One region of the Caballeronia sp. RCC_10 genome, then DNA from elsewhere that is predicted to be linked to it. Evidence: riboswitches for the same ligand, from Rfam matches in the RefSeq annotation. Region 1 holds a riboswitch; the other holds the start of a gene.
The links. A riboswitch is a leader RNA that binds a small molecule or an ion and turns the genes downstream of it on or off. The one in region 1 is predicted to bind cobalamin.
Positions count from the first base shown of each region.

Region 2: another riboswitch for cobalamin. It lies ahead of AB6804_RS03710 (TonB-dependent receptor plug domain-containing protein); the one in region 1 lies ahead of AB6804_RS10930 (CbtB-domain containing protein).

Region 1 covers NZ_JBFUPT010000004.1:242,814-258,129, reverse strand. Annotated here, with positions in the region: gene AB6804_RS10940 (DUF1289 domain-containing protein) at 1-198, shown strand, start outside; gene AB6804_RS10935 (CbtA family protein) at 195-959, opposite strand; gene AB6804_RS10930 (CbtB-domain containing protein) at 969-1,205, opposite strand; cobalamin riboswitch at 1,235-1,357, opposite strand; gene AB6804_RS10925 (histidine phosphatase family protein) at 1,409-1,993, shown strand; gene AB6804_RS10920 (DUF1428 domain-containing protein) at 2,021-2,392, shown strand; gene AB6804_RS10915 (antibiotic biosynthesis monooxygenase) at 2,430-2,744, shown strand; gene AB6804_RS10910 (hypothetical protein) at 2,800-3,138, opposite strand; gene lhpI (bifunctional Delta(1)-pyrroline-2-carboxylate/Delta(1)-piperideine-2-carboxylate reductase) at 3,218-4,141, opposite strand; gene ppk2 (polyphosphate kinase 2) at 4,343-5,239, shown strand; gene AB6804_RS10895 (hypothetical protein) at 5,246-5,467, opposite strand; gene AB6804_RS10890 (efflux transporter outer membrane subunit) at 5,614-7,104, opposite strand; gene AB6804_RS10885 (efflux RND transporter permease subunit) at 7,128-10,328, opposite strand; gene AB6804_RS10880 (efflux RND transporter periplasmic adaptor subunit) at 10,360-11,556, opposite strand; gene AB6804_RS10875 (alpha/beta hydrolase) at 11,613-12,431, opposite strand; gene AB6804_RS10870 (LysR family transcriptional regulator) at 12,637-13,647, shown strand; gene AB6804_RS10865 (DUF4148 domain-containing protein) at 13,798-14,142, shown strand; gene AB6804_RS10860 (hypothetical protein) at 14,179-14,304, shown strand; gene AB6804_RS10855 (PLP-dependent aminotransferase family protein) at 14,301-15,316, opposite strand, start outside.
Region 2 covers NZ_JBFUPT010000001.1:769,833-785,148, forward strand. Annotated here, with positions in the region: gene AB6804_RS03650 (ParA family protein) at 1-149, opposite strand, end outside; gene AB6804_RS03655 (PaaI family thioesterase) at 334-750, shown strand; gene AB6804_RS03660 (cobyric acid synthase) at 763-2,235, opposite strand; gene cobU (bifunctional adenosylcobinamide kinase/adenosylcobinamide-phosphate guanylyltransferase) at 2,292-2,864, shown strand; gene cbiB (adenosylcobinamide-phosphate synthase CbiB) at 2,869-3,810, shown strand; gene cobD (threonine-phosphate decarboxylase CobD) at 3,803-4,798, shown strand; gene AB6804_RS03680 (cobalamin-binding protein) at 4,795-5,676, shown strand; gene cobC (alpha-ribazole phosphatase family protein) at 5,684-6,253, opposite strand; gene AB6804_RS03690 (adenosylcobinamide-GDP ribazoletransferase) at 6,238-6,999, opposite strand; gene cobT (nicotinate-nucleotide--dimethylbenzimidazole phosphoribosyltransferase) at 6,996-8,045, opposite strand; gene AB6804_RS03700 (ABC transporter ATP-binding protein) at 8,060-8,836, opposite strand; gene AB6804_RS03705 (FecCD family ABC transporter permease) at 8,833-9,831, opposite strand; gene AB6804_RS03710 (TonB-dependent receptor plug domain-containing protein) at 9,856-11,721, opposite strand; cobalamin riboswitch at 11,806-12,107, opposite strand; gene AB6804_RS03715 (hypothetical protein) at 12,302-12,691, shown strand; gene AB6804_RS03720 (cell division protein ZapA) at 12,688-13,002, shown strand; RNA gene ssrS (6S RNA) at 13,120-13,301, shown strand; gene AB6804_RS03730 (EVE domain-containing protein) at 13,368-13,838, shown strand; gene AB6804_RS03735 (SIMPL domain-containing protein) at 13,906-14,631, shown strand; gene lgt (prolipoprotein diacylglyceryl transferase) at 14,643-15,316, opposite strand, start outside.

The DNA of each region.
Region 1 (15,316 bases):
GCGAAAGCGCAAGAACCCATTGGTTCGCCCTGCACCGGCGTATGCAAGATCGATCCCGCACACGAACTGTGCGCGGGATGCTTCAGAAGCCGCGCGGAAATCAAAGCCTTCAGATCGATGGACGATGCCGCGAAGCTCGCCCTCCTCGACGAATTGCCCGGCAGGCAAGCATCGGTGTCGGGCGTAAAGATCGCTTAGACCGTCGCCATTGTTCGCCGCGCAGGACGTTCCAGTTCGCGGGCGGCGAGTGCGCCAAAGACAAGACCGAGCGCCGTCCAGATGATCGCCTGAATGCCGATGGCGGCCACGCGAAAATTCCAGAGCAACGATGCGGAGAAACCAGCGGGCACTTCGTCGACGCGCGGCAGGATGAATTGCGCAAGCACCATCAACGCGAAATACGCAGCGCCCGCGATGATCGTCGCATTCCAGTTGCCCTGAGTGCCATGCAAGCGCCTTTGCAACCACACGGAAAAAGCCGCCGCCGCAATGGAAATTGCAACGATGCCGAAGAACAACGCAGTGCGCGCGCCTATGGTCTCGGGATTGCCGACGGCGGGCGGATTCGGCGGATACACGAGAAACGGCGCGACGGTCACGCTGACGAAGCCGAACATCGCGAGCAATGCCGCTACGCCACGCGCGTGCAAAGCGCCGAGCCGCCCGTAAGCGACCGCGAAGACAAGCGAGAAAATGCCGCCGAGCGCCGTGCCGAATACAGCGATGCCTGTGAGCAAGCCTAAGCCCGCCTGAGTATCGCGGCTAACGATGTCTTCGCCGCCTTCGTGTTCGTGTGAATGCGCCGCCCCTTCATGCCCTGCATGCGCATGTTCGTGCTGCGCTTCGAAAGCGATGGCGCGCTCGACCGATGCTTCACCCACCGTCTTTGCGAACGCAAAGCCGAGCAGGCCCGCGACGAGTCCCGCGATCATGCCGCGTATCAACAGACTGCGAATCATGGTCCGTCCTCAGTGGCACGGAAAGCCGAGCAAATGCCGGCCATCGTGAACGAACTCGTGGACGTAGGTGCCCGACAGAATCGACGTTGCGCCCTGCTCTGCGCCGACGAAGTAAATGGCGATTAGCAGAATGAGGCCGATGAACACGGCCCAAGGCAAGACTTCGCGCACCGGAATGGGGACAGGTGCGTCGATTGTCGGCAAAGAAGGAGCAGCGGAAAAGACCGGTGCGTTGGAAGCATTCATGGATGGTTCTCCTGGGAAAAGCGCGTCCCGATAGACGAAGAGCTTGCAGCGGGGTCTGACTCGCGGGCTATCTATTTGAAACGCCCGCATACAGTGGCGCGACCGTGCCGGGTTTGCACCGGCTTCCTCGCACTGCAAGCTTGCCATTCTATGACGATTACCGGCAAAGTAAAGCAATGCTGCTCTTAGGGCGATTGATTGAAGTGAACGTTATTCTGCTTTGCCATGCCGCTACGCATGCGATGAAAGCCGCGCGCTTTCCGACCGGTAACGAACCCGCCGAGCGCGGCGAACTCACGCGCTTCGATCTTCCTCGCGACGTTCCTGTCATTTCGAGTCCCGCCGCCGCAGCGCGCGAGACGGCCTCGTGGCTGACGAGTCAATTCACAATCGACCCTGCGTTCGACGATATCGACTATGCCCGCTGGCGTGGCCATGCCATTCGCGAGATTGCGCAGCAGGAAGCGGAAAACATCGCTGCGTGGTTATCGGATGTGAATGCGCGTCCGCATGGCGGCGAGAGCATCGCGATGCTCGCGGAACGCGTTGCCGGGGCGCTGACGCGTATCGGCAACGATGCGTCGCATGAATGCTGCATCGTGGTCACGCATGCGATCGTCGTGAAAGCGGCGCTCGCGCATGTGCGCGGCGAAGCGCTGGCGTCTTCGCTGAGAATGGATTTCGCGCCCTTGTCGTCGATACAGCTGACATACGATGCAGCGCATCGTTTATGGTCCGTACGAAACTTCGATGCCAGCGCGAGGCTCAAAAGCATCGACAGCGCATGACGCTGCCGCACATTTAAGGAGACTCACATGGCGCACTACGTTGATGGTTTCGTCGTACCCGTGCCAATCGACAAGATCGATGCATACCGGGCCATGGCCGAGGAAGCCGGCAACATCTGGCTCGAACACGGCGCGTTGCAGTTCGTCGAAGCCATCGCCGATGACGTCAAACCGGGCGAACTCACTTCGTTTCCGCAGAGCGTTCAGCTAAAGGAAGGCGAAACAGTTGCGTTCTCGTGGATACTTTACGATTCGCGAGAGCAACGCGACGCAGTGAACGAGAAAGTCATGAACGACCCTCGGCTGAAGGCCATGATGGAGAAGGCTCCGCCGCCGTTCGACGGAAAACGCATGTTCTTCGGCGGATTCAAAACGCTGGTCGAACTCGGCAGCGCCTGAGCGCAATTAGCGCAATTCACAAAGGAAAAGCATCGACATGTTCATCGCCATGAATCGCTTCAAGATCGTACCGGGCGCCGAGTCAGATTTCGAACGGCTGTGGACGAGCCGCGATACTCATCTGAAGGAAGTGCCCGGCTTCGTCGAGTTTCATCTGCTAAAAGGCCCGGTCAAGGACGACCACGTGCTTTATTCGAGCCATACGATCTGGGCGAATCGTGCCGCATTCGAAGACTGGACGCGCTCGGACGCGTTTCGCGCCGCTCATCGCAACGCGGGCGGCGAAACACGTCAGCTTTATCTGGGTCATCCGGAATTCGAAGGCTTCGAAGTCATTCAGACGATCAGCTAACACGTGCGTTTTACACGTCTATGAAAAAACGCGCTAAAGCTGCAATCGCAATTGACTAGGCCTTTGCCCCGCGAGCCATCCGTTGCAACGTCGAAGAATCGATTGCGGCGGCGCAAATGCGTACGGCTTCCTTCAAGGTCCGGGGCCGTCCTTCGCCGAACTGCGATTCGAGCATGGCCACGGCGCGCACCCGCTCTTCGTTGCCTAGCTTCTCGCCGGTCGCCAGTTCCAGCACGGAGATGAAGTAGGCGGCGGGCGGGGCTGCGCGCCCGGCAGGAGTGGGATGTGCGGCACGCACGCCATGCGATTCGCCCGCACCGTCGCGCTGTCCATCGAACGCCGTCCGGCGCAATGCCGGCCGTGCGGTCCAATCCGTTTCGTTTCGACTGTTCATTGGTCTGATCTTCGCTGAAGTGCCCTGCGCCCGAAGCGCTTTGTCTGTTTAATAGACAGCAAAGATCGTTCCAACCCGCTTACGCGCTTGCCTCTTGCGCCGATAGGACAGCCTTCGCGACGCGGCATGCAGCGAGATCCCACGCCGCACAGCCGACCGACTTGAATACCACAGGACGGCCCGAAACGCTGCGTGAAACAAGCGCCGACGCAAGCGGCGTCACTGCATTCCAGTCGACATCCGCGAGAATGTAGTCCCCCGCTTCGTGGCGAGCGCCAGCGGGATCGTCGACATAAAGCTCGCTGGCATGAATGATCGACGGCGCGATTTCGGCCGCGTCCGCCGTGAATGCGCCCACGCCGATGACGAGCCGAGCCGGGTTCGCGGGCTGCATATAGACCGGCGTTTTGCTCGTTGTCGCCGTAATCACGACGTCGATCAAATCAGGCACCGACCCGTGTTCGAGCGGTTCCATATTGGCGGACAACCCCGCGTTCTCCTCGAAGAACACGCCCGCGCGGCCCGGCCGCGAGCCGAGAACATGGATGCGCGCTTCGGGATAAAGACTCGCAAGCGCCTCGACATGATGCGCGGCCTGTTTGCCGGAACCGATAACGAGCACTGCCCGAGGCGCTTGTGCGGCGAGCGTGCGAATGGCAAGCATGGATACCGCGGCGGTTCGGCGGCCCGTGACGGTCGGACCGTCCAGCATGAACTGCAGCGCACCGGTTGCAGCATTGAATGCGCTGACCTGCCCGTGTATCGTCGGCAAGCCCAGCGCACCGTTGCCGGGGCACACGTTCACGAGCTTGTGCATGGCGATATCGTCGGCGGACGCGGGCATCGACAACATCACGCCGCCGTGCGCGAGCGGCACGACCATGCGCTCTGGACTGACGATGCGGCCCGCCGTGTAATCGAGCATCGTCGCGGCCAGGGTGTCGACGAGGCGATCGTAAGGCAATAGGCGCGCGGTTTGCACTGCATCGAAAGTGTCGGTCATCGTGAGTCGCCTCTCTGAGTTTTAGCGCCAAGCGCCGGAATATTCTAACGGCGCACGAACGCGTGTCATAAAGCGCGAGCCTTTCTACAATGGACGAATCCATTGCGGCGTCATATGACTGCAACGCCAAGCGGTCATAATCGGCGGTCCCGCGCCGCCTCACGAACGACCGCGCGAACCAGATGCATTCCGGAGCACGACATGAACATGACGGACAAACAGCGCCGTTTTCACGCCGACCTGATCGACAGCTACGACGAAGAGTTCGAGATGGAGATCGACGACCGCCTGATGGACGGCGAAGCGGCCTTCTCCGATGAAGAACGGGCGATCCGCAAGACCTATTTCCGCGAGCTATTTCGCTTGCAAGGCGAACTCGTCAAGTTGCAGGACTGGGTCGTGCACACGGGACACAGGCTCGTCGTCATTTTCGAGGGACGCGACGCCGCCGGCAAAGGCGGAGCAATCAAACGCATTACGCAGCGTCTCAATCCGCGTGTATGCCGCGTCGCTGCGCTGCCTGCGCCGAACAACCGCGAGCGTACGCAATGGTATTTCCAGCGTTATGTGTCGCATCTGCCGGCTGGCGGCGAGATCGTGTTGTTCGATCGAAGCTGGTACAACCGCGCGGGCGTCGAACGCGTGATGCACTTCTGCACCGACGAAGAGTACGAAGAATTCTTTCGCTCAGTGCCGGAGTTCGAGAAGATGCTGGTGCGCAGCGGCATTCAGATCATCAAGTACTGGTTTTCGATTACCGACGATGAACAGGAAGTGCGCTTTCAGGCGCGCATCGAAGATCCGTTGAAGCAGTGGAAGCTGAGCCCGATGGATCTCGAAAGCCGCCGCCGATGGGAAGCCTATACGGCCGCGAAGGAAGTCATGCTGCAACGCTCGCACATACCGGAAGCGCCGTGGTGGGTGGTGCAGGCCGTCGACAAGAAGCGCGCACGCCTCAACTGCATTCATCACCTGTTGAGTCAGGTGCCGTATCACGAGATCGAGCATTCTTCAATACAGCTGCCCGAGCGCGTATTCAATCCCGATTATTTACGCCAGCCCGTGCCGCAGGAGATGTACGTTCCCGAAGTCTATTGATGAACCTTAGCAGCAGTGACGGCAGGCAATGCGTTCGATTGCCTGTCCGCGCTCACGATGCACCGCCTGACGCGCGACGAACTGATAAGCGTGCTGCGAACCTCTGAGCAGCATCACGAACATGACTTGCGCGAGATTGAAGTCGAGCGTGACCATGAGCCGCATGAGCAGCAGCAAAGGCAGCACGACAGCAGGTTGATAGATTTGTCTGGCGATCAAGGCTCTCATTGGCGGCTCCCATTCCCATGACTTGTATTCTATGGATCGGAGCGATGCCGATAAATGGGCTGCAAGTGAAGACATATGTTCCTTGAAGCGAACAATCGCGGTCGGAAACAAAAAGGCCCCGCATTCAGCGGGGCCAAAGACCGGCATCAGTTTTTCGCGAGACTCGGTTCGGGAACCGGCGTGGGCATCGCATCGCCCCATCCGCCGCCAAGCGCGCGTATCAGGTTCACCGTCGATACCGCCTGCGTCCCCGCAAGCTGAACGGCCGCGCGCTGCGACTGCAACACGGTGCGTTCGGCGTCGATCACATCGAGGTAATTCACCGCGCCTTCCGTGTACTGCCTGCGTGAAAGCTGCGCGGCGCGCACCGATGCGTTCACCGCATCCGCCTGCGTCGTGGTCTGCGTTTCGAGGATGCGCAAATCCGACAGGTTGTCTTCGACTTCACGGAACGCCACCAGCACTTGCTGACGATAATTCGCCACGTCCTCTTCATAAATGGCGCGCGCATTCGCGAGATTGCCCTTGCGACGCCCGCCATCGAAGATCGGCAGATTGAGCATCGTGCCCGCGAACGGCCCGAGCAGGAAGGTGCGGCTCGACCAGTTGAAGAGATCGCCGAGCGTCGCCGATTCGAAGCCGCCCGATCCCGTCAAGGTCAACGACGGAAAGAACGCCGCCTTTGCCACGCCGATGCGCGCATTCGCTGCGGCCATGGACCGCTCCGCTGCAGCGATATCCGGACGGCGTTCGAGTAACGACGAAGGCAAGCCCGGCGGCAAGCGCACCGTCACCGGCTTGAGCGGGTTGGCGGCCATCGTGAATTGCGCGGGCGCCTTGCCGAGCAGCACCGCAAGACCATGCTCCGATGCCGCGCGCAAGCGTTGCACCGTCATCGCATCGGAACGAGCGGTCGCCAGTTCGGAGCGCGCACGCGCGACGTCGAGTTCGCTGATATCGCCTTCCGCGAAGCGCCGCTGCACGAGCTTGAGCGCTTCTTCACGCAGGGACACAGTGCGCGAGAATACATCGGCTTCCGCATCCAGCTCGCGAAGATTGAAGTAGTTCTGCGCGACATCCGCCTGCAATGCAAGCTGCACCGACCGGAACAACGCCTGGCTTTGTTCCGTGTCCGCGTTGGCCGCCTGCACCGAGTCCGAGACGCGGCCGAACAGATCGACTTCATACGACACGCTCGCTTGCGCGCGCCACAACGTCTGCGCCGGAACGTTCCCGTCGGGCGGCAGGAATTGCGAGGCCGGCGAGAACTTCTCCCGTGTCGGACCGAAGCCTGCATCGAGCGTCGGAAAGAGACCTGCACGCGCCGTCTGATTGATTGCGCGCGATTCCTTCACGCGCGCCGCCGCAGCCTTCAGATTCTGATTCGCCTCTTGCGCCTGACGTTCGAGATCGTTGAGCGTGGGGTCGTCGAACACGGTCCACCACTCGCCGCGCAGCATTTCTTCCGAAGGCTGCGCGGTCTTCCACGTACCCGCTTCCGATGGCGACAGCGTCGGCGTTTCCTTGTACGCAGCCGGCGGATTCACATCCGGCTTTTCATAGGTCGGCGCAAGCGAACATCCCGCGACCACGAGCAGCGACGCCATCAATGCAGGCAAGCCCAACCATCGTTTCATTAGCGACTTATTCATCATCCACCTCATTGCGCTTCGTACGAAGCACCGATACCGCGCATCTGCGGATGCGTGCCGTGCTTGTCCGTCACGTGTTCCGTGCGGCTCAGTTTGCGCAGGATCACGTAGAACACCGGCGTCAGCATCAGACCGAAGAGCGTTACGCCGAGCATGCCGAAGAACACTGCAACACCCATCGCATGACGCATCTCCGAGCCCGCACCCGACGACAACACCAGCGGCACCACGCCCATGATGAACGCGATGGATGTCATCAGAATCGGGCGCAGACGCAAGCGGCTCGCTTCGATCGCAGCCTGCACGATCGAACGTCCCTGCATTTCCAGCTCGCGTGCGAACTCCACGATAAGAATGGCGTTCTTCGCCGACAAGCCCACGAGCACCATCAAGCCGATCTGCGTGAAGATGTTGTTGTCGCCATCCGTGAGCCATACGCCGAGCAGCGCGGAGAGGATGCTCATCGGCACGATGAGGATCACCGCGAGCGGCAACGTCAGGCTTTCATACAACGCGGCAAGCACGAGGAACACGAGCAGCACGCTGATCGGGAACACCCACAGTGCAGCGTTGCCCGCGAGAATCTGCTGATACGTAAGGTCCGTCCATTCGAACTTGATCCCGCGCGGCAGCACTTCAGCCGCAATGCGTTCCGCAGCCGCCTGTGCCTGGCCCGACGAATATCCCGGCGCAGGACCGCCGTTGATATCGGCCGCCGTGTAGCCGTTGTAACGCACCACCATTTCCGGGCCATACGTCGGCGATACCTTCACGAGCGACGAAAGCGGCACCATGTCCCCGTTCGCGTTGCGCGTCTTCAGCAACCCGATGTCTTCGGGATTCGCACGGAACGGCGCATCGGCCTGCACGCGCACCTGGTACACGCGTCCGAAGCGGTTGAAGTCGTTGACATAGAGCGAGCCGAGATAGACCTGCATCGTGTCGAACACATCCGTGACCGAAACGCCGAGTTGCTTCGCTTTCACGCGATCCAGATCCACGTTCAGTTGCGGCACGTTGATCTGATAGCTCGAGAACGTCGGCCCGAGTTCGGGCGTCTGCGATGCGCGCTTGATGAACGCTTGCGTTGCATCGGCGAGCGCCGCATAGCCGAGCGCGCCGCGATCTTCGAGCTGCATCTTGAAGCCGCCGAGCGTGCCGAGACCGAGCACCGGCGGCGGGGGGAACACGGCGATGAACGAGCCCTTGATGCCCGCATACTTCTGATTCAACGCACCGGCAATGGCATTGGCCGACAGCGACTTGTCATGCACGCGGTCCTTGAACGGCTTGAGCGTGACGAAGACAATGCCCGCGCTCGACGAATTCGTGAAGCCGTTCACCGACAGGCCCGGAAATTCCACTGCGCTTTCCACGCCCGGCTGCTTCAGCGCGATGTCGCTCATCTGGCGGATCACGCCTTCGGTGCGATCGAGCGATGCGCCATTCGGCAACTGCGCGAAACTGATCAGATACTCCTTGTCCTGCGCGGGCACGAAGCCGCCCGGCACGAGCTTGCCCATCAGCACCGCACCGCCAAGCAGCACCGCATACACGACCATCATGATCGCCTTGCGGTTGATGACGCGGGTGACGCCCTTGCCGTACGCGTCCGATCCGCGATGGAAGACCTTGTTGAAGCCGCGGAAGAAGCCGCCGAACACGCGATCCATTCCACGCGTGAGCCAGTCTTTCGGCTCATCGTGGCCCTTCAGAAGAAGCGCTGCGAGCGCCGGCGACAGCGTCAGCGAGTTGAACGCGGAGATCACCGTCGAGATCGCGATGGTCATCGCGAACTGCTTGTAGAACTGCCCCGTCAGGCCGGACATGAACGCGAGCGGCACGAACACGGCAACGAGCGTCAGGGCAATCGCGATGATCGGCCCGCTCACCTCGCGCATCGCCTGATACGTGGCATCTCGCGCCGACAATCCCGCTTCGATATTGCGCTCGACGTTTTCCACGACGACGATCGCATCGTCGACCACGATACCGATCGCGAGCACCATGCCGAACAGCGACAGCGCGTTGATCGAGAAGCCGAACGCAAGCAACAGCGAGAACGTCCCGACGATCGACACCGGCACAGCAAGCAGCGGAATGATCGAAGCACGCCACGTTTGCAGGAACACGATCACCACCAGCACGACGAGCGCAATCGCTTCGACGAGCGTATGAATGACCGCCTCGATACTGGAGCGCACGAACTGCGTCGGGTCATAGACGATCTGATACTCGAGGCCCGCAGGCATGTCGGCCTGCAGTTCCTTCATCGTCTTGCGCACTTCGTCGGAGATCTGCAGCGAGTTCGCGCCCGGTTGCTGGTTGATCGCGATTGCGACGGCCGACTTGTTGTCGAGCAGCGAGCGCAGGCCGTATTCGGATGCCGCGAGTTCGACGCGCGCAACATCGCTAAGATGCGTGACGGCGCCATCCGGCGAAGTTTTCAGCACGATGTCGCGAAACTCGGACTCGTTCTGCAAGCGGCCGCGCGCATTCACGTTCAACTGGAGCGGCACGTTGGGCAGCGTCGGCGAACCGCCGATCACGCCAGCCGCAACCTGCACGTTCTGCTCGCGGATCGCGTTGACGACATCGGTTGCCGTCATGCCGCGCTGCGCGACCTTTTGCGGATCGAGCCAGACGCGCATCGAATAATCGCCCGAGCCCCACAACTGCACTTCACCCACACCGGCGATACGTTCGAGCCGATCCTTGACGTTGATGAGCGCGTAATTGCGCAAATACGTCATGTCGTAGCGGCCGTTCGGCGAGTTCAGGTGAACCACCATGGTGAGCGTCGGCGATGACTTGATCGTCGTCACGCCGAGCCGCTGCACGTCCTGCGGCAAGCGCGGCAGCGCCTGATTCACGCGGTTCTGCACGAGCTGCGTGTTCTTGTCGGGATCGGTGCCGAGCTTGAACGTGACGGTCGTCGTGAGATTGCCGTCGCTGTTCGCCTGCGACTGCATGTACAGCATGTCTTCGACGCCGTTGATCTGCTCTTCGAGCGGCGAAGCCACGGTCTCCGCAATCACCTTCGGGTTCGCGCCGGGATATTGCGCATGCACGACGACCGATGGCGGCACGACTTCCGGATACTCGGAGATCGGCAGCTTGAACATCGCGATGATGCCCGCCAGCAGCACGACCACCGACAACACGCCCGCAAAGATCGGGCGGTCGATGAAGAATTTGGATATGTTCATGACGAGTTCTTTCCGTTGCGGATCACGCGAATCACTGCGCCGATGCCGTCTTCACGACGGGCGCATCGCCGCTGTTGTTCATCGCGACACCGTTGGCTTTGACGACATCGTTCGGACGCACGCGCTGCAATCCGTTCACGACGATGCGTTCGCCCGCTTCCAGTCCTTTAGCAATCACGCGCAAGCCGTCATGTGTCTGACCGAGCGTGACTTCGCGATACTGCACGCGGTTGTCCTTGTCGACGACCATCACGAACTTCTTGTCCTGATCGGTGCCGATGGCGGCATCGTCGACGAGCACCGCCGGGTGAGGCGTGCCGCCGCCCACTTTGATGCGTGCGTACAGCCCCGGCACCAGCGAGCCGTCCGGATTGTTGAAGCGCGCACGCACGCGGATCGTGCCGGACGTCGTATCGAGGCGGTTATCGACGGAATCGACGACGCCTTCCCGTGAATAACCATCTTCGTTGGCAAGCCCGAGCGACACCGGCACGGTGTGGCCCGCGTCGCGGCCGAGATAGCGCAGATACGTTTGTTCGTCGACATCGAACGATGCGTAGATCGGCGAGACCGACACCAGCGTCGTCAGCAAGGGCGCATTGCTGCCCGTCGATACGATGTTCCCCACCGTCAGTTCCGCACGCGATACACGCCCCGACACCGGCGCGGTGATGCGCGTATAGGCAAGATTGATTTTCGCGGTCTCGACGGCGGCTTGCGCAGCCTTCAGGTTGGCGACGGCCTCGCGTGCGGCGTTTTGCTTCTCGTCGTAATCGCGCTTGGCGATCGCGTTATCCGTGAGCAGACGTTCGGCACGCGCGGCGTCCGTCGATGTGTAGCCGTTGCGGGCCTGCGCCGCCGCGAGTTGCGCCTGCGCGCGATCCACTTCGGCTACATAGGGACGCGGATCGATCGTGAACAGCGGATCGCCCTTCTTCACGAGCGCGCCATCCTTGAAATGCACCGCGACGATCGTGCCGGGCACGAGCGGGCGAATATCCACGTGGTCCACCGCTTCGAGCCTGCCCGAGTAGCTTTGCCAGTCGGTGATGGTCTTCGAAATGACGGTCGCGACATCGACTTCGGTGGCAGTGGGGCTATGCGCTGCGGCTTTGGCTTCGTTGATCGCCGCGTCGCCGTGGCCGCGCCAGGCGGTATAGCCGCCCGCGCCTGCGATGACCAACGCAGCGCCTAGCGCGGCGTAGATGCGTTTGCGAGTGAAGAACATGATGAAAGGCTCCGGTTGCGTTGAGATTGTTTTTTTATGGTGCTCGGGCTTAGCGCTTATTTGGTGCGCGCAAGCCGCTTCCTGAAGAATGCGACGACATCGGCCAATGCGTCGGGATGCGCGGCAAGCGCCTGATGCGATGCCTTGCAATGCCGCGTCACTTCGGTGGGCACGCCCGCGGAGATCAGTTCCGCTGCGTACTTTTCAGCCTCGATGTGCAGCAGGTCATGCTCGGCGCTCGCGATCAATGCAGGAGGCAGGCCAGCAAGACGACGCGATTCGAGCGGCGCCGCATACGGATGCAAACGTTGCGACGGATTCGGCAGGTAAGCGCGATAACAGCGCGCGCATTCGCTCAGTTCGAGATCGGGGCACAGCACCTTGCGCTCATCGGCGACGCGCGTCATGCTCGGATCGAGCAGCGGCGCGAGCAGCACTTGCGCCGACATGCGAATGTCGCCGCGATCGCGTGCAATGGCAGCGACACATGTCGCGAGATTGCCGCCCGCATCGTGGCCCGCCACACCCACTCGCTGCGGGTCCGCGCGCTGAGCGCGTGCATGCGCCACGGCCCATTGCGCCGCGCGATAGCCATCCTCGGGCGCGGCCGGAAACGGATACTGCGGCGCCAGCGAATAAGCCACCGACACGACCCATGCGGGCGTATCGCGTGCGATGGTCGCGGCGGCGATGTCGGCATCGTCGAGTGTGCCGCTTGTAAAACCACCGCCATGAAAATAGAGGACGATGGGCAGGACGGTGCCGTCCGACGCGGGGCGATAGCTGCGCAGCATGATGGGCTGCACATGGCCCGCAATGCGCACCTCTTCGATGCACAGTCTCGGTCCTTGCTCCAAATCCAGCAGTGATGCCATGGTTATTTCCGTGCACAGCCCTGTTTGCAAGGCCGTCACGCATGAGTTGCGATGGTGCGAATTCTGGAGTCCGCGCCTTTTTTAATAAATGCCTATAATCCGGCAACACAATTCGGTCGCCCCGAACAATCATCGCTTAAGCTCCCGGCGATTTTCTTAGCCAGCCGCTTAATTCCCTGCCTCTATAAGCATCGAAGGTACGAAAATGGATCGGCTACAAGCAATGCAGGTCTTTACTCGCGTCGTCGACACCAACAGCTTTTCGCGTGCAGCGGACACGCTGAACCTGCCGCGTGCATCGGTGACGACGATCATTCAGAACCTCGAAGCCTTTCTCAACGTGCGGCTGCTTCAGCGCACCACGCGCAGGCTCAATCTCACGCCGGACGGCGCCGCCTACTACGAGCGATGCGTGCGCATCCTCGCGGACATCGAGGAAGCCGAGAGCACGTTCTCGAACAACGGCAAGGGGCCGCACGGCAAGTTGCGCGTGGACATGCCGGGGGCCATCGGGCGGCTGATCGTCATGCCCCAGCTATGCGATTTCCACACGCGCTATCCGGACATCGAACTGATGATGGGCTTCGGCGACAAGCCGGTCGATCTCATTCAGGAAGGCGTCGATTGCGTGATTCGCGTCGGCACGCTGCAGGATTCGAGTCTTGTCGCGCGGCGCATCGGCGTGTTTCAGGGCGTCACGGTGGCAAGCGCTCAATATCTGGAACGCAACGGCACGCCGACGACGCTCGACGATCTGCAGAACCACACGGCCGTCAATTACTTCTCGAGCCGGACTGGGCGAATCATGGACATGGATTTCGTCGTGGACGGCGAGACCATCGAAGTGAAGATGCGCGGCATGATCGCGGTGAACGATGCCGAAGCGTATCTGAGTTGCGGGCTCAAGGGCGTGGGCATCGTTCAGGTGCCGCGATTCATGGCGCTGCCGTATCTGCGTTCGGGCGAACTCGTCGAACTGTTGCCGCAATGGAGCCCGATGCCGATGCCCATTTCAGCGGTGTACCCGCACAACCGGCATTTGTCGCCGAAGGTGCGCGTGTTCGTGGACTGGGTGGCGGAACTGTTCGAACGCTGCCCGCTGCTGCAGGGACAGAAGGAAGCGGAAGAACGCTGCCTGCCGACGAGCACCGCATCGCCGATGATCGTTCGCCACGGCACGCCCGAAGTCGCGGGCACGGCGGACGTGGTCGTTTGACGGCTCGCCGATTATTCGCCGCAATAGATAAATCTATTCGTCAATAGCCCATTTATCCGCCGCACCGGCGCGACTACATTTCGTCCTGTCACGGCGCATCGTTCATTCACATGATGCGCCGTATCCCGAAGGATCGAAAGGAGTCGCACCATGAAACGCTATCTGCTCACGAGCCTCTCGCTCGCCGCTGTGTCCGCCGTGATCTCGAGCACCGCTTTTGCGGAAGGCGGCCAGGGAATCGGCCGTGCGGGAACGTATCTCACGCCTACGCAAAGCACGGCAAGCGCAAGCGAAACGCCCAAGACGCGTGCGCAAGTGCGGGCCGAACTTGCCGCAGCCTATTCGAACGGCTCTTTGCCGGCGCTCAATCGCAATACCTATCCTTCGCGAAGCATGTGGGGCGATGCTGTCGCCGCGCAGGCAGAAGCGCACAACCGGGCAATCGTCAATTACGCGAATGGCGCGCCGGCCGCCGCGAATCTGAGCTCACGCTGATTCGTTCGTCATTCTAACTATTCGAAGGATAAGTCCATGTTCGATACCGAATCGGCACTGGAGCAATTCTCATTGCTCGATGATTTCTCGACGGACGCGCCCGTTTGGCGTCCGTTCGCACCGGACGAAACTCAACAGCACATCGACGCCGAGATTCTCTAGGAACCCGCTTCCACCGCGCTCAACGCCCGCTCGATCACGCCCGCCAGCTTCGCAAAGGCGGGCGCGATCTCGGCGTTCGGCACACACGCATAGCCCAGCATCAAACCCCTGCGCGCGTCGTGCTGATTCATGTAGTAGTGCGTGAGCGGACGCGTGACCACGCCGCTCGCGAGCGCATCGTCGGTGATCGCGCGATCGCTCGCGTTGCCGGGCAATTCGAGCACGAAGTGCAGGCCCGCTTCGTCGCCACGCACGGCGAGCGTTTCACCGAAATGCGCGCCGATCGCGTCGATGAGCAACTGACGGCGTTCATCGTAAAGGCCGCGCATGCGCCGCACATGCGACGTCAAATGCCCATCCAGAATGAATTCCGTCATCACCGCCTGCTGCATCAACTGGCCTTCGCGATAAAGCTCCGCGACGCCGGTGCGGAACGTATCGACGAGATTCTCCGGCACGACCATATAGCCCATGCGCAAGCCGGGAAACATCATCTTGCCGAGACTGCCGACATAGATGACCTGCCCCGCGTCGTCGAGTCCCTGCAGCGACGATAGCGGCCGGCTGCGATAACGGAACTCGCTGTCATAGTCGTCTTCGATGATCCACACGCCATGCTGCCGCGCGAATTCGAGCAGCGCACGACGCCTCGCGAGACTCATCACCATGCCGAGCGGATACTGATGCGACGGCGTCACGAGCGCAATGCGCGGCGGCGCGGCCATGTCGCGCGCGCTGGGATTGAGGCCTTCTTCGTCGACGGGCACGGGCACGAGCGCTAGCCCCGACGCCTGCAGCACGCTGCGCACGCCCCAGTAGCACGGCTCCTCGACCCACGCGCGATCGCCGCTATCGGTCAGAAGACGCACCGCGAGATCGATCGATTGATGAATGCCCGTCGTGATGATGATCTGATCCGGCGTGCATTTCACCGAACGCGCGACGCGCAGATAGTCCGACAACGCGCGCCGTAGCGGCCGGTACCCGCCGCCCGGCGCATACGTCAGCAGGT
Region 2 (15,316 bases), on a different contig from region 1:
AGCGACAGCCACGCATGGGCGGAGCGCTGCTTGTCGAGATCGGCGAGCGCGACCCATTCGCCGTTCGCCGCGAAGTGCCCTGCGAGATTGGTTGCGAGCGTGCTCTTGCCGACCCCGCCCTTTGGATTTGCCACCACGATCACGGTCATGAAATGTCCCGGAGTTTGTGCGGCGCGCGTCATTCCAGGAGAGCGCGCGCCGTTTCGTCGTTATAGAACGGATGCATGATTCGAGCCGTTGATATTATCGGCAAAAAGCGGTGCGCGCGGCACGCTGGCCGAACGGCCAATTGGGTCGCACGCGCTTTTCATCACACCTCGACGGATTACGCCCATGCCGCTTCGCCCCGATGTCACGCTCGATTTCCTGCGCAACCGCCAGAAAGGCCGCCTGCCCGATCTGCTCGGCGTGCAGCTTCTGTCCCTCGACGAAGGCGCGCTCGCCGGCGAACTCGTGATCCGGCCGGAACTGCTCGCGCCGAACGGCTTTCTGCACGCGGCGACGGTCGTCGGACTCGCGGATACGTGCTGCGGGTATGCGTGCATCGCGCATCTTCCCGAGAAGGCGCAGAACTTCACGACGCTCGAACTCAAGAGCAATCATGTGTCGACGGCGCGCGAAGGGAAGATCGTCGCAAAGGCGAGCGCCGTGCATCTCGGGCGCAGCACGCACGTCTGGGATGCGACGGTGACGAACGGCGACGGGAAGCTGATCGCGATGTTTCGGTGCACGCAGATGATTCTGTATTGACGCTCGCGCGTCTCAGCCAAACGCGCCCATCACCGCATCGAGATCGAGCGCCTGCGCGAACGCATCCGCCAGACGCTCGAGCGATGCCTCGCGCAGCGCCGGGTAATCGAGCGGCGCGGCATCTTCGACGCCCGCCCACGCGAGCAGCGCGGCGCACGCTTCGGGCGTGTCGAAAAGGCCGTGCAGATACGTCGCGGCAATTTGTCCATCGGATGAAATAGCGCCGTCGCCGCGCCCGTCATCGAGCATCACGGCGGGATTCGCCAGCGCCGCGCCGCTCGTGCGCCCCATGTGAATCTCGTAGCCGCGCACCGGCGCATCCGCCGCGCCGATCGCGAGCCGCCCCGTCACGTTCTCCAGTTGCTTGTGCGGCGTCAGCACCGTGTGCAGGTCTAGCAAACCCAGCGCGTCGACACACCCCGCCGCGCCTTCGACGCCATCCGGATCGTCGATCTCGCGCCCCAGCATCTGCATGCCGCCGCATATGCCGAGCACCTTACCGCCGTATCGCAGATGCCGCGCGATCGCACGATCCCAGCCGTGCTCGCGAAGCCACGCAAGATCGCGCTGCACGTTCTTCGATCCCGGCAGCACGATCAGGTCCGCCGGCGGCGGCGCGACGCCCCCGCGCACGTATTCGAAATCAACCTGAGGATGCGCCCGCAGCGCATCGAAGTCCGTGTGATTGCTGATGCGCGGCAAGGCCGGCACGATCACCTTCAGCGCCGGCCGCTCGCCGCGTGCGTGAACATCGCGCGGCAGCATGTCCTCGGCATCGAGTGTCAGGCCGTGCAGATATGGCAGCACGCCGAGCACCGGCTTGCCGGTCTGCGCTTCGAGCCAGTCGAGCCCCGGCTTCAGCAACGAGATATCGCCGCGAAACCGGTTGATCACGAAGCCCTTCACGCGCGCCCGCTCGCTCTCCGACAAACACGCCAGCGTGCCTACGAGATGCGCGAACACGCCGCCGCGATCGATATCGGCGACGAGCACGACCGGGCAATCGACGTGTTCCGCGAAACCCATGTTGGCAATATCGCGATCGCGCAGATTGATTTCGGCGGGACTGCCCGCGCCTTCGACGATGACCGCCTCGAACTCCGAGCGCAGCCGCGCATAGGACGCGAGCACGGCATCGAACGCGGTGAGCTTGTACGCGTGATACGCGCGGGCATCGAGATTGGCGTGCGCGTGGCCGTGGATGATGACCTGCGCGCCGCGATCGCTCGTCGGCTTGAGCAGCACCGGATTGAAGTCGATGCGCGCCGGCACGCCCGCCGCGATCGCCTGCAAGGCTTGCGCGCGGCCGATCTCGCCGCCATCGACCGTCACCGCGCTGTTGAGCGCCATGTTTTGCGGCTTGAACGGCGCGACCCTGACGCCGCCTCGCCGCGCCAGCCGGCACAGGCCCGCGACGAGCGTGCTCTTGCCGGCATCGGAGGTGGCGCCCTGAATCATCAGCGTGCCGCGTGGCGTGAATGGCATCGGGAAGTTCCTCGGAAGCGCAGCCCGCTATCTTATCCCGCCGCTACAATATTGCGATGACCTCCAACGTCCCTGTCGCCACGCCGCGCGATCTGACCTTCATCCTCGGCGGCGCCCGCTCGGGCAAGAGCGCCCATGCCGAACGCCTTGCCGCCGAAAGCGGCCTGCCCGTCGCCTATCTCGCGACCGCGTGCATCGGCGACGACGAGTTCGCCGAACGCGTGCGGCATCATCGCGAGCGGCGTCCCGCGCACTGGACGCTCGTGGAAGCGCCGCTCGATCTCGCGGGCGCGCTGCGTGAAGCGGATCGCGCGGGACAGTGCGTGCTGATCGATTGCCTCACGCTCTGGCTCGCCAATCTGCTGTGCCCGCCCGAATCCATGCACGATGAGCCCGCCACGCTTTCCCATCAAGCCACGCAAGCCTTCGATGCCTTCGACCGCGCATTGGCCGATGTGCGCGGCAAGGTCATCGTCGTCAGCAACGAAATCGGCCTCGGCGTCGTGCCGCTCGGCTCGGTGACGCGCCTCTATGTCGACGAACTCGGCCGCCTGAATCAGCGCGTCGCCGCCGCGAGCACGCGCGCGACCTTGATGGTTGCGGGCCTGCCGCTCGCGCTCAAGGGCTGACGCGATGCTGCTGCTCTCCGTCTATGCGATGGCGCTGCTCGCGGTGCTCGGCGTGATCGTCGATCGCGTGTTCGGCGAACCGCGCAGGCGTCATCCGCTCGTCGGCTTCGGCACGCTCGCGGCGAAGCTCGAAGCGCGCATGAACACCGGGCATCGCGCGCGGCCGGCGGGAATCGCCGCGTGGATCGCTGCGGTCGCGCCGCCGGTCGTCATCGCGTGGATGCTGGTGAGCGTGCTGCCGTTCTCGTACGCCTGCCTCGTCCACGTGCTGCTGCTGTGGTTCGCGCTCGGCGCGAAGAGCTTGCGCGAGCACATTGCGCCGATTGCCCGCGCGCTGAGTTTCGGCGATATCGACGGCGCGCGTGCGCTGACATCGCGCATCGTCTCGCGCGATACCTCGCACGCCGATGAAAACGCGCTGTCGCGTGCGGCTGTCGAATCGGCGTTGGAGAACGGCAACGATGCGATCTTCGGCGCGCTCTTCTGGTTCGCGGTGGCGGGCGGTCCCGGCGCGCTCGCGTTCCGTCTCGCCAACACGCTCGATGCAATGTGGGGCTATCGCACGCCGCGTTACCTGCGCTTCGGCTGGGCGGCCGCGCGCTTCGACGACGTGCTCAATTTCATTCCCGCGCGGCTCACGGCGGCGACCTACGCGCTCACCGGCGACACGCGCATGGCGTGGCATTGCTGGCGCACGCAGGCGCCCTCGTGGGACAGCCCGAACGCGGGCCCGGTGATGGCCGCGGGCGCGGGCAGTCTGAACGTGCTGATCGGCGGCGCGGCGGTGTATCACGGCGTGCTGGAAGCGCGGCCGACGCTCGGCGCGGGCCACGATGCCACGCCGCGCGATGTGGTGGCCGCGCTGCGGCTCGTCGATCGCTCGATGATGCTGTGGCTCGCGGTGCTGCTCATTCTTGCGGTTTTCAGTGTGACGACGAATGGCTGATCCGATTCTCCACGGCGGCAATCTGCGCGAAGCCGCGCACCGCTACGCAATTCCACTCGACGACTGGCTCGACCTGTCGACGGGCATCAATCCGCGCGGATATCCCGTGCCGCCCGTGCCGCCCGACGCCTGGCGGCGCCTGCCCGAAGACGACGACGGCCTCGCCGACTCAGCCGCCCGCTACTACGGCGCACCGCTCGCACTGCCGGTGGCCGGATCGCAGGCGGCGATTCGCGCGTTGCCGCTCCTGCTGAAGCGCGGCGTCGCGGGCGTCGCGCCGCTGGCTTACGGCGAATACGCGCCGGCGTTCGCGCGCGCGGGCCATTCGATCGAAACGCTCGACACTGCAAGCGGCGAATTGCCGGCCACGCTCGATCACGTCATCATCGGGAATCCGAACAATCCGACTGCCGAGCGCCTTTCGCGCGAGACGCTGATGCGCTGGCACGCGCAACTCGCCTCGCGTGGCGGCACGCTGATCGTCGATGAAGCGTTCGCCGACGCGGACCCGGATGCATCGCTTGCCGCCGAGACGGCGCGCGGCGGGCTCGTCGTGCTGCGCTCGGTCGGCAAGTTCTTCGGGCTGGCGGGCATACGCGCGGGCTTCGTGCTCGCCGCGCCCGCCGTCACCGATGCATTGCGCGATGCGCTCGGCGCGTGGACGGTCGGCGGCCCCGCGCGGCACGCGACGATGGCCGCGTTTGCCGATCAAGCGTGGCAGCAGGATACGCGCGAGCGGCTGCGGCGCGATGGCGCGCGCCTTGCCGCACTCATCGCACGTCATGGCTTCGACGTGCGGGCCACGCCGCTCTTCACGTGGACGCCGACGCCGCGTGCGCCTTCGCTGCAACATGAGCTGGCGATGCGCGGTATGTGGACGCGCCTTTTTGATCGGCCGGGCATGACGACGAGCCTGCGCATCGGCTTGCCGGGAAGCGAAGGCGACTGGGCGCGGCTCGAACGCGCACTCGCGGAGATCGGCGCATGAGGTTGGTCGCGCTCTTCGCCCTGTTCATCGCGATGCACGCCCGCGCCGCGATCACCGTCACCGACGACACCGGCGCGCCCGTCACGCTGCCCGCCCCGGCGACGCGGGTCGTAAGCCTCGCGCCGCACCTCACCGAGTTGCTGTTCGCGGCGGGCGGCGGCGGGCGCATCGTCGGTACGGTGAGTTACAGCGATTACCCGAACGAAGCGCAAGCGATACCGCGTGTCGGCGACAACAAGGCGCTCGATCTCGAACGCATCGTCGCGCTGCATCCGGACCTGATCGTCGTATGGCGGCACGGCAACGCCGCGCGTCAGATGGATCGCCTGAAGGCGCTCGGCATTCCGCTCTATTACAGCGAGCCGAAGCGTCTCGAGGATATCGCCGCGAGCATCGACAAATTCGGCGGGTTGCTCGGCACGCAGGAGCGTGCGCGCGCGGCATCGACGGCATTCACGCGCGATATCGCGCAACTGCGCGGCAAGTACGCCGCGTTGCCGCCGGTGCGCGTGTTCTATCAGGTCTGGGACGATCCGCTGATGACGCTCAATCGCGACAACGTGTTCAGCGAAGTCATCGGCGTGTGCGGCGGCGTGAACGTGTTCGCAGCCGAAGCGCCGCGCGTGCCGACGATATCGACGGAAGCCGTGCTCGCGGCCAATCCCGAAGCGATCGTGACCGCGACGCCCGGCGCAACGAAGCCGGATCGCGCGCTGCCGGCGCTCGACCGGTGGAAGCGATGGACATCGATGACCGCGGTCGCGCGCGGCAATCTGTTCGGCATCGATGGCGATGTCATCAACCGGCCGACGCCGCGCATCGCGATCGGAGCGGCCGAGTTATGTCGCGATCTGGATGTGGCGCGGGCGAAGCGATAAGCGCGACTTACGCGTTCCACCGCACGACGACCCATCGCTCACCCGCCCGACGAAGCCAGACGATCCCTTCGAAATCGATTGCCCACTGCAACACGCTCGCATAGTCGAGCCGAAGCAGACGCGCCGCCAGCACCCGCATCACGCCGGCGTGCGCGACGACATGCATCGCGGACGAAGCATCGGCGGATGCCTCGTCGAACCAGGCGAACACGCGGGCGCTGAACTGAGCGAGACTCTCGCCGCCATGCGGACGCGCGTGCTCGATGTCAACGGCCCACGCATCGATCAGCGCGCGATCGATGTCATCCCACGCGCAGCCTTCCCACGCGCCGAAGTGCATCTCGGAAAGCCGCGCATCGATGCGAGCAGTCCCGAGCGCATCCGCGAGCGATGCACAGCGGCGCAAAGGACTCGAATGCCATCCGTCGACGCAATCGGGCACGTGCAGCGCACGCATCCTCGCGAGCACGTCACGCGCCGATTCGCGCGCATCGCGAACAAGCGGCGCATCGGTCTGGCCGTAGCACACGCCCGCATCAATTGCGACAGCGGGATGACGTATCAGTACGAGATCCATGCCAGTCCGGTGAGATAGATCGCAAGCTCGAACACCTGCTGCGCGCAGCCGAGGCAATCGCCCGTATAACCGCCGATGCGCCGCACGAAGTAGCGCCCCGCGATGAAACGCAGCGACGCAAGCACGACAAGCGTCACGCAGGCGAAGCGCCAGCCCATCCATAGAAGCCACGGCAAGCCGAACGCCAGTGCAAGCGCGAGCGACATGACGCTCATGCGCTGCGCGACCGGCTTCGCCTTGCCTTCGGCGCGCACGTAATCGAGCGTGACGAGATAGCTGATCGCGAACGCGCGGCTCGCGGCGTGCGCGGCGATCATCAGCATTGCGGCGCGCATCGGCGGCAACGCGGCCAGCGTCTGCCACTTGAGCGCCAGCGCGATCACGAGCGCAATCGCCCCGAATGCGCCGATGCGCGAATCGTGCATGATGCGCAGCACGTCGTCGCGCGTATAGCCGCCGCCGAAGGCATCGGCGCAATCGGCGAGGCCGTCTTCGTGGAACGCGCCGGTCAGCACGAGCGTCGCGGTCATCGACAGCAAGACGGCCACGCCCGCCGGAAACACGCATAGCGCCGCGAGGTAGACGAGCGCCGCGACCCCGCCGACCATCGCGCCGACGAGCGGAAAGTAGCGCGCCGCCGCGTTCAGATACTCGCGCTCGAAGCCGACCCAGCGCGGCACCGGCACGCGCGTGAAGTAGCCGAGCGCGGTGAAGAAGTAACGCAGCTCGTCGAGCGGACGGCTCATGGCTGCGCGTCTTGCTTGTTCGATACGCCCGCCGAATCGAAGCTCGCCATCTCGTCGACGAACGCGACGGCCGCGCGCAAAAGCGGCAACGCGAGCGCCGCGCCCGTGCCTTCGCCAAGACGCAAGTCGAGTTGCAGCAGCGGCGCGGCGTCGAAGTGCGCCAGCATGCGCCGATGCCCCGCTTCGTTCGACGCATGCGCGAACACGCAGTAATCGAGCACGTCCGGCGCGATCTTCGATGCGACCAGCAACGCCGAACTCGCGATGAAGCCATCGACGAGCACCGTCATGCGCGCCTCGGCTGCGGCGAGGTACGCGCCCGTCATCATCGCGATCTCGAAGCCGCCGAACGTGGCGAGCGTATCGATCGCATCGCCGCCCGACGCATGCGTCGCGAGCGCGCGGGCCAGCACGTCGCGCTTGTGCGCGAGCCCGCGATCGTCGAGGCCGGTGCCGCGTCCGACACATTCGTCGATCGGCAATGCGCACAGGCGGCTCATCAGGCACGCCGCCGCCGATGTATTCGCGATCCCCATCTCGCCGAAGCCGATCACGTTCGTGCCGAGCGACGCGTGATGCCGCACGCGCGCCGCGCCCCGCGCGATGGCTTCGAGCGCCGTGTCGCGCGACATCGCCGCTTCATGCGCGAAGTTGCGCGTGCCGAGGCCGAGCGACAAACGCTCGTAACCGTGATCGATGGGTATCGGCGTCGCGACGCCCGCATCGACGATTTCGAGCGCCATGCCGACGGAACGCGACAACGCGTTGATCGCCGCGCCTCCGCTCAGAAAATTCGCGACCATCTGCGCCGTCACTTCCTGCGGATACGGACTCACGCCTTCAGCGGCGATGCCGTGATCGCCCGCGAACACGATCATCGCGGGACGGTCGATGCGCGGCTTCGTCGTGCGCTGTATCAGGCCCATTTGCAGCGCGAGCGGTTCAAGCCGCCCGAGGCTGCCCGGCGGCTTCGTCTTCATGTCGATGATGCGGCGCAGTTCGGGTTCGATGGCGCGATCGAGCGCGCGAGGCATCGGAATGGACATGGGCGATTCCTTGGTCATGAGGGGAAGCGAGGCACGAGCGCTTCATGCTCGCCATCGCGGATGAGCGCGAGCGGATAACCGAACGCGGCGCTCGCACGCTCGGCCGTGAGCACATCGGCGACGAGGCCGCCCTGCGCGCCGCCTTGGCCGTCGAGCAATAACGCATGCGTGGCAAAGCGGCGAGCGAGGTTCAGGTCGTGACACGAGAGCACGACCGCGCGGCGTTCATCGCGTGCCGCTTTCACGAGCGCATTCAGGCAGTCGATCTGATGATGCAGGTCGAGATGCGCGAGCGGTTCGTCGAGCAAGAGCAGCGGCGCGTTCTGGCACAGCACGGCGGCAAGCGCCACGCGTTGCCGTTCGCCGCCCGAGAGCGTCAGCACGTCGCGGGTTGCGAACGCGGCAAGGCCCAGCGCATCGAGCGCGGCGTGCGCGGCGGCGCGGTCGTCGTCGCTTTCCCAGCCCCAGCCGGTGAGATAAGGGAAGCGGTTGAGCAGCACGGTGTCGAGCACGGTCGCGCTGAAGGCGTCGTGCGTGCTCTGCGGCATCAGCGCGCGCCGGCGGGCAAGGTCCGCCGCGCGCCATTGCGCGAGCGCGCGGCCATCGAGCGATACGACGCCCGCCGCCGGTTTCGCGAGGCCCGCGAGGACGCCGATGAGCGTCGTCTTGCCCGCGCCGTTCGGCCCGGCGATGCACCACACTTCGCCCGCCGCGATGGTCGCGCTCAGGCCATCGACCAAGGTGCGGTCGCCGGCGCGCAGCGTGAGCGTGTCGATATGAAGTGTGTTCATCGCGGGCGGCGCAACAGCATCCACAGGAACATCGGCACGCCGACGAGCGCCGTCACGACGCCGACCGGCAACTGCCCCGGCGCGATGATCGTGCGCGCGGCGAGATCGGCGCTCATCACGGCGAGCCCGCCCGCGAGCGGCGCGGCCGGCACGAGCATGCGCTGATCGTTGCCGAAGGCGAGCCGCAGCAGATGCGGCACGACCAGCCCGACGAAGCCGATGGTCCCCGCCGTCGTCACCGCAGCCGCCGCCGCCAGCGACGCGACGAGATAGACGCGCAGGCGCAACCGTTCGACCGGCACGCCGAGCGCCCGCGCGGCGGCATCGCCGCGCAAGAGCACGTTCAGCTGCGGCGCGACGGGCGCGATCACGGCAAGCGCCACGCCCAGCGCAATCATCGCGGGCCAGGGAGTCGCTGCGCCGTTGAGGTCGCCGGTGAGCCAGAAGAGCATGCCGCGCAGCCGGTTCTCCGGCGCGATGCTGAGTATCAGCGTGATAAGCGCGCCCCATCCCGCCGCGATCACGACGCCCGTCAGCAAAAGCCTCGGCGATGCCTCCTGCTCCCCATGCCACACGTGCCTGCGAGCAAGGCCGAGCACCAGCACGATCGACACGAACGCGCCGATGCACGCGGCGAGATCGACGCCCCACCACGGCATCGACGCTAGCATCGCGGCCAGCGCGAACGCCGCCGCGCCGCCGGATACGCCGAGCACGTACGGCTCCGCGAGCGGATTGCGCAGCAGCACTTGCAGCAGCGCGCCGGCGAGCGCGAGCAGCGCACCCGACGCAAACCCCGCCAAGGCGCGCGGCAAACGCAAGGTGAGCACGATGTCATCGGCGATATCGGGCGTGGCCGAACGGGCATGCAGCAGCGCGGCGATCGCACGCGACATCGGCAGATTGACGCTGCCGAGCGCAAGCGATGCCGCGAGCGCGGCGAGCGCCATCGCGCCGAGCGCGAGCCAGATCAAGACGGCGCGGCTAGCGTTCATCGTTCACCAGCGACGACGCCACGCTCACGACGGATTCCATCCGAGCGTGATGTACGCACCGCGCCGCGGCGTGTTGTACGAATAAGCGAGTTCATAGTCCCGGTCGAACAGATTGTCGATGCGCGCGCTCACGTACCACGACTTCGTGATGTCATAGCGCGCGGACAGGTTCACGACGCCATAGCCCGCGAGCGTTGAATCGTAATCGCTGCGCGCGCCGCTCACGATCCACTCGCCGCCCACGCGCCAGCGTCCGATCGAACGATGCGCCGACAGCGATGCAAAGCGCCGCGCACGCCTCGTCAGTTCTTCGTGATTCGTCTCGTCGACGGGATTCTGGAACGTGACGCCCGCGCGGATATCGGTAGCGCCCACGTGCCCCGCCCACGATCCCTCGACGCCCTGCACCTTCGCGCGTCCCACGTTCTGCGCGATATAGAAGCCGCTGCCGTCCGATACGTAGTCGATTAGATTCGAATAGCGCGTCTGAAACGCCGTCACCCGCAGCACGCCCACTGCGTCCGATGCATATTGCAACGCGGCCTCGACCGAATGGCTGCGCTCCGGCTGAATCGACGCATTGCCGCTGAACGGATAGTAGAGGTCGTCGAAGCTCGGTGCGCGGAACGACGCCGCATAGCTCGCGCTCGCCCGCCAGTGAGCGTCGAACTTGTACGCGTAGCCGAGATAGTAGCTGTTCGCGCCGCCGAAGTCGGAGTACTGGTCGTGCCGCACGTTCGCCTGCACTTCGCTCCGACCGAAGCGCCCCACGTAGCCCGCGAACACCGAATTGACGTGACGGTCGGGCGCGCTCAGTTGATCCGAATCGAGCGACTGATCGAGATGCTCATAGCCGAACAGCAGCTTGTGGGCATCGGTGAGCCTGAAGTCGTTTTGCCAGAGGTACTGATGATTCTCCGAGTTGAATCGGCTCGTGTACACGCCGTTCTGCTCGATGTTCGCGCGGTCCTGCCCCTGCGCGATGGTGAAGTGCGTGGTCCAGCGATCGGTGAGCCTGCCGTTCGCGAACACCGAAGCCGAACGCACGCGGTCGTGCGTCTTGTTGATGTCGGCAGGGGTGCCGTATGCATCGTCGAAGCTGTCGACGCCGTTCGATTGCAGGAAGCGCACGCCCGCATCCCACTTGTCGGTGAACTTGTGGCGCAGCGTCGCGGCGACGCTTTCGTTCAAATAACCGTTCGCGTTCGGATTCGCACCGGGCGCGAGCGCCGGATCGATCGACGAGAAGCCGTCGGTCTTTTCGCGGGACACGTTCAGGCTGAAGGTGGTGCGGCCCTCGGCATCCAGCGCGCCGTCGACGCCCGCCGATTGACGCTGCGTGTGATAGCTGCCGTACTCGGCTTCGAAGTGAAAGCGCGGCGGGTGGGCATCGCCCTCTTTCGTGAAAATTTGCACGACGCCGCCGATCGCATTCGATCCATACAACGCCGATACATTGCCGTTCACCACTTCCACGCGGCCGGTCTGATCGAGCATCATTTGCGACAGCTGCGCCGCGCCGAGCGATACCGATTCGACACGCACGCCATCGATCAGCACGAGCGATTGCGACGACGCCGCGCCGCGTATGTACACGCCCGAGTTCGCGCCCGGCCCGCCGTTTCGTGTGACCTGTACGCCGGGCGCGAGCGCGATCAGGCCGAGCACGTCGCGAGCGTTGGTGTCGGCGATGTCCTGCTCGTCGAAGAGCGACGTTTGCGGGAGCGAATCGGCGAGCGGTTGCGCGGTGCGCGTCGCCGTGACGACGACGGGCGCGAGCGTTTGCGCGGCGGTATCGGCATGAGCAGATTGCACGAGTAGCGCGCTGAACGCCGCGCACGATGCCACGCAAACGGCGCGACGCTTCATGCCGGACGGAGATGAAACCATGCTTGAGAATCCAGTTCGGGGCTGGCGCGTGCCCCGCTCCCCGCGAGGTCTGTGCGCGACGCGCGCGCCGCTATGCCGATGACATGGACGCGCTGGACGATTGGCCGGTATCCGGGCTGGCGACGCTTCGTCCCGCCTTCCCGCGCATGGCGCGCAGTGGCGTCGACATGTTTCTTGCAGGGCGTGCCGCATGGCGAGTGACCGTGCGATGCGATGCGAGAAACGCGCGAGGGACGACTTGCAACTTGCGTTGCGGTCGCTTACCGTTGCGGGGGCAGCACAGGTTGGCGCGTCCCGGTCATGTGCCGTGGACTTCGCTCCCTGTTTCCCGTTTGACTGCATCCGCGAGAGAAGCGGACGCGAGCACCAAAAGTGCGGCAAGTGTAGGAGCGGGCATCGGGGCCGTCAAGAACGCGCGCCGTGCCCGGCACCCTGCAATCAACACGCACGCTCGCTCTTTCCACACACAAATGCATCGCGATGCGCGCATGTTCCGGGGTTGTTACGTCTCGAAACGAGACAATTATCGGAAGCTGCTTTGAACCGCGCTAAAATGCCAGGTCTTTAGAGGACGCAGCACATGCTCAACGAACTCGAATCACTGTCAGGAAACATCGGCCGGCTGATCCAGATCAGCGAGCGCCACCATCAGGCGCGTCTCGCGCTCGAAGCGCAAATCGAACAATTGCGCGCCGATTACGCGGGCGTTCAGGCCGAGCTCGTGCAGGTGCGAAGCGAGCGCGACGCATTGCAAGCCGAGCGCGACTCGCTCTCCGCGAAGATCGACGACGCACAGGTGCGCCTCAACGCAATCCTCGAGAAGCTGCCGCGTGGCAAAACGCATCACGCCGAAAGCGACAATCAGCTCGACCTTCTCAACGCCGAATCGCAGGCATCGCGCGACGCGCAGCCCGAACATGCGCATGCTGAAGAGATGCACGGCGAACATCATCACGGAGAGAAGGCATGACGACCACGCAAATCGAAGTATCCATTCTCGGGCAGCCGTATCGCCTTGCGTGCTCGCCGCAAACGGAAGCCGCGTTGCGCGAAGCAGTCGCCCGCGTCGACGCCGAAATGAACAAGATCCGCAATGCAAGCAGCGTGCGCGGCACGGATCGCATCGCGGTGATGGCCGCGCTGTCGCTGGCGTCCGAATTGCTTCGGCTGCAGGAAAGCGTGCGTCACGGCGAAGCCTTCCCGGCCGAAGAAATCCGCCGCACGGTGCACTCGATGAACCAGCAGCTCGGCGCGGTCATCGCACAATATGAAGTGCAGTGAGTGCAAGCCGTTTGCATGATGCGCTGATCTAATCAGCCTCGCGGTGTCAATCAAAAAAAGATACTGCGCGATCACGGCGCAGGGGCTGCACAAGGCAAATGATTGGTGTAGAGTGAGGTTTCCCTGCCTGGTGCGCCAAGGTCATATATTCCTTGAACCAATGTCACATTGGCACGGTTGCGGAACCTTGTAACACGGGCGCGCGCGTCACTAGTCTGATGTACCCGAAGTGTTGCTTACCGCGACCAATCTTGAACCCAGGTTCAGGATGCCGGCCTAGCGGCTGAGGCGGGGACCTTATCCAAACGGCATCGGTTTATCCGATGCCGTTTTCATTTGCATCGCCGATTCTTCCCGCTCTCCTCATGCGCTACTGGCTGATGAAGTCCGAACCGGACGAAGCGAGCATCGATCATCTCGCGCACGCGCCGAAGAAAACCCTGCCGTGGACCGGCGTGCGCAACTATCAGGCGCGCAACTTCATGCGCGACCAGATGCAAATTGGCGACGGCGTGCTCTTCTATCATTCGAGCTGTCCGGAGCCGGGTATCGCGGGCATCGCGAAGGTTGCTTCGACGGCCTATCCCGATCCCACGCAGTTCGATTCCAAGAGCCCCTACTTCGATCCCAAGTCCACGCAGGAAACGCCGCGCTGGCTGCTCGTCGACGTGAGCTTCGTCAGGAAAACGCCGCTCATTGCGCTTGCCGAATTGCGCGCGCACGATGCGCTTTCGGACATGCAAGTGCTGGCGCGCGGCAACCGGTTGTCCATCACGCCCGTCACCGAAGCGCAGTGGCGCTTTATTACCGAACGGCTCGCCGGAGACCGGAACTAAGGGCGCGAATGGACCGCCTAAGAGCCGTCGCGAAACGCGCGACGTTACAGGCCGGAGTCCTTCGATGATGAACAAGAAAATCGCCGCCGCACTCGCTCTCGCGATGTCGAGCGCCGCGCTCACCTTCTCGGCCACTGCCGCTGCGCAGACGGTCATCGCCAATCCGCAGCCTTCGGGCGTGCTCTCGCTGTCGGCTCAGGCCAGCACGCAAGTGCCGCAGGATGTCGTCACCATTATGCTCTTCTACGAGCAGGAAGCCGCCGATCCTTCATCGCTGACGACCACGCTGAATCAGCGTGCCGAGGCCGCCTTGCGCGAAGCGAAGGGCGTCGAAGGCGTCACCGCGAAGAGCGGCGCGTTCAGCGTGTATCCGTCGACGGATCGCGACGGCAAGATATCCGCGTGGCGCGGACGCACGGAAGTCGTGCTCGAATCGCATGACTTCGCGGCGGCCTCGAAGCTCGCGGGCAAGATGAGTTCGTCGATGCAGGTCGGCAACGTCACGTTCTCGCTGTCGCCGGAAGCCCAGCGCGCCGCTGCGCAGAAGCTCTCGACGCAGGCCATCGATTCGTTCCGCAAGCAGGCACAGGCCGCAGCGCAGGCGTTCGGCTATAGCAGCTTCACGATCCGGGAAGTGAACGTCGGCCAGAGCGGCGTGGCGCCGCGTCCGGTGATGATGATGCAGGCGCGCGGCATGAACGCCGATGCAAAGATGGCCGCGCCGATGGCGCTCGAAGCCGGCACGACGATGGTCACCGTCGACGTATCCGGCTCCGTGCAGATGGGGCGTTAAACGCCGTTGGTTCAGGCGGCGTTGGCCGGCACGCGCCGATGCCGCTTGTACGCCCACACCATCAGGACGATGCCCGCGATGACCATCGGCAGCGAAAGCCATTGGCCCATCGAAAGATTGAGCGCGAGCAGGCCGAGGTAATCGTCGGGTTCGCGTGCGAATTCCACCGTGAAGCGCGCGAGCCCGTAGCCGATCAGGAACAGCGCCGAGACTGCACCCATCGGACGCGGCTTGCGCGAGAACGTCCAGATCAGGATGAACAGCACGATGCCTTCGAGCGCGATCTCGTACAACTGCGACGGATGGCGCGGCAGCATCTGATACCGCTGGAAGACTTCGCTCAGATGCCATGGCGCATCCAGTTGCGGATTCTTGGCGAGCCAGACGGCGTCATCGTTCGACGAATGCTGGAAGAGCATGGCCCACGGCGCAGCCGGGTCCGTCACGCGGCCCCACAGCTCACCGTTGATGAAGTTGCCGAGCCGCCCCGCTGCCAGACCGAGCGGCACCATCGGCGCGACGAAATCCGTCACCTGCAGCCACGTGCGCTTGCGCTGATGCGCGAAGAGCACCATCGCGAGCGTCACGCCGAGAAAGCCGCCGTGAAACGACATCCCGCCTTCCCATACCTTGAAGATATCGAGCGGATGCGACAGGTAGTAGCTCGCCTTATAGAACACCACGT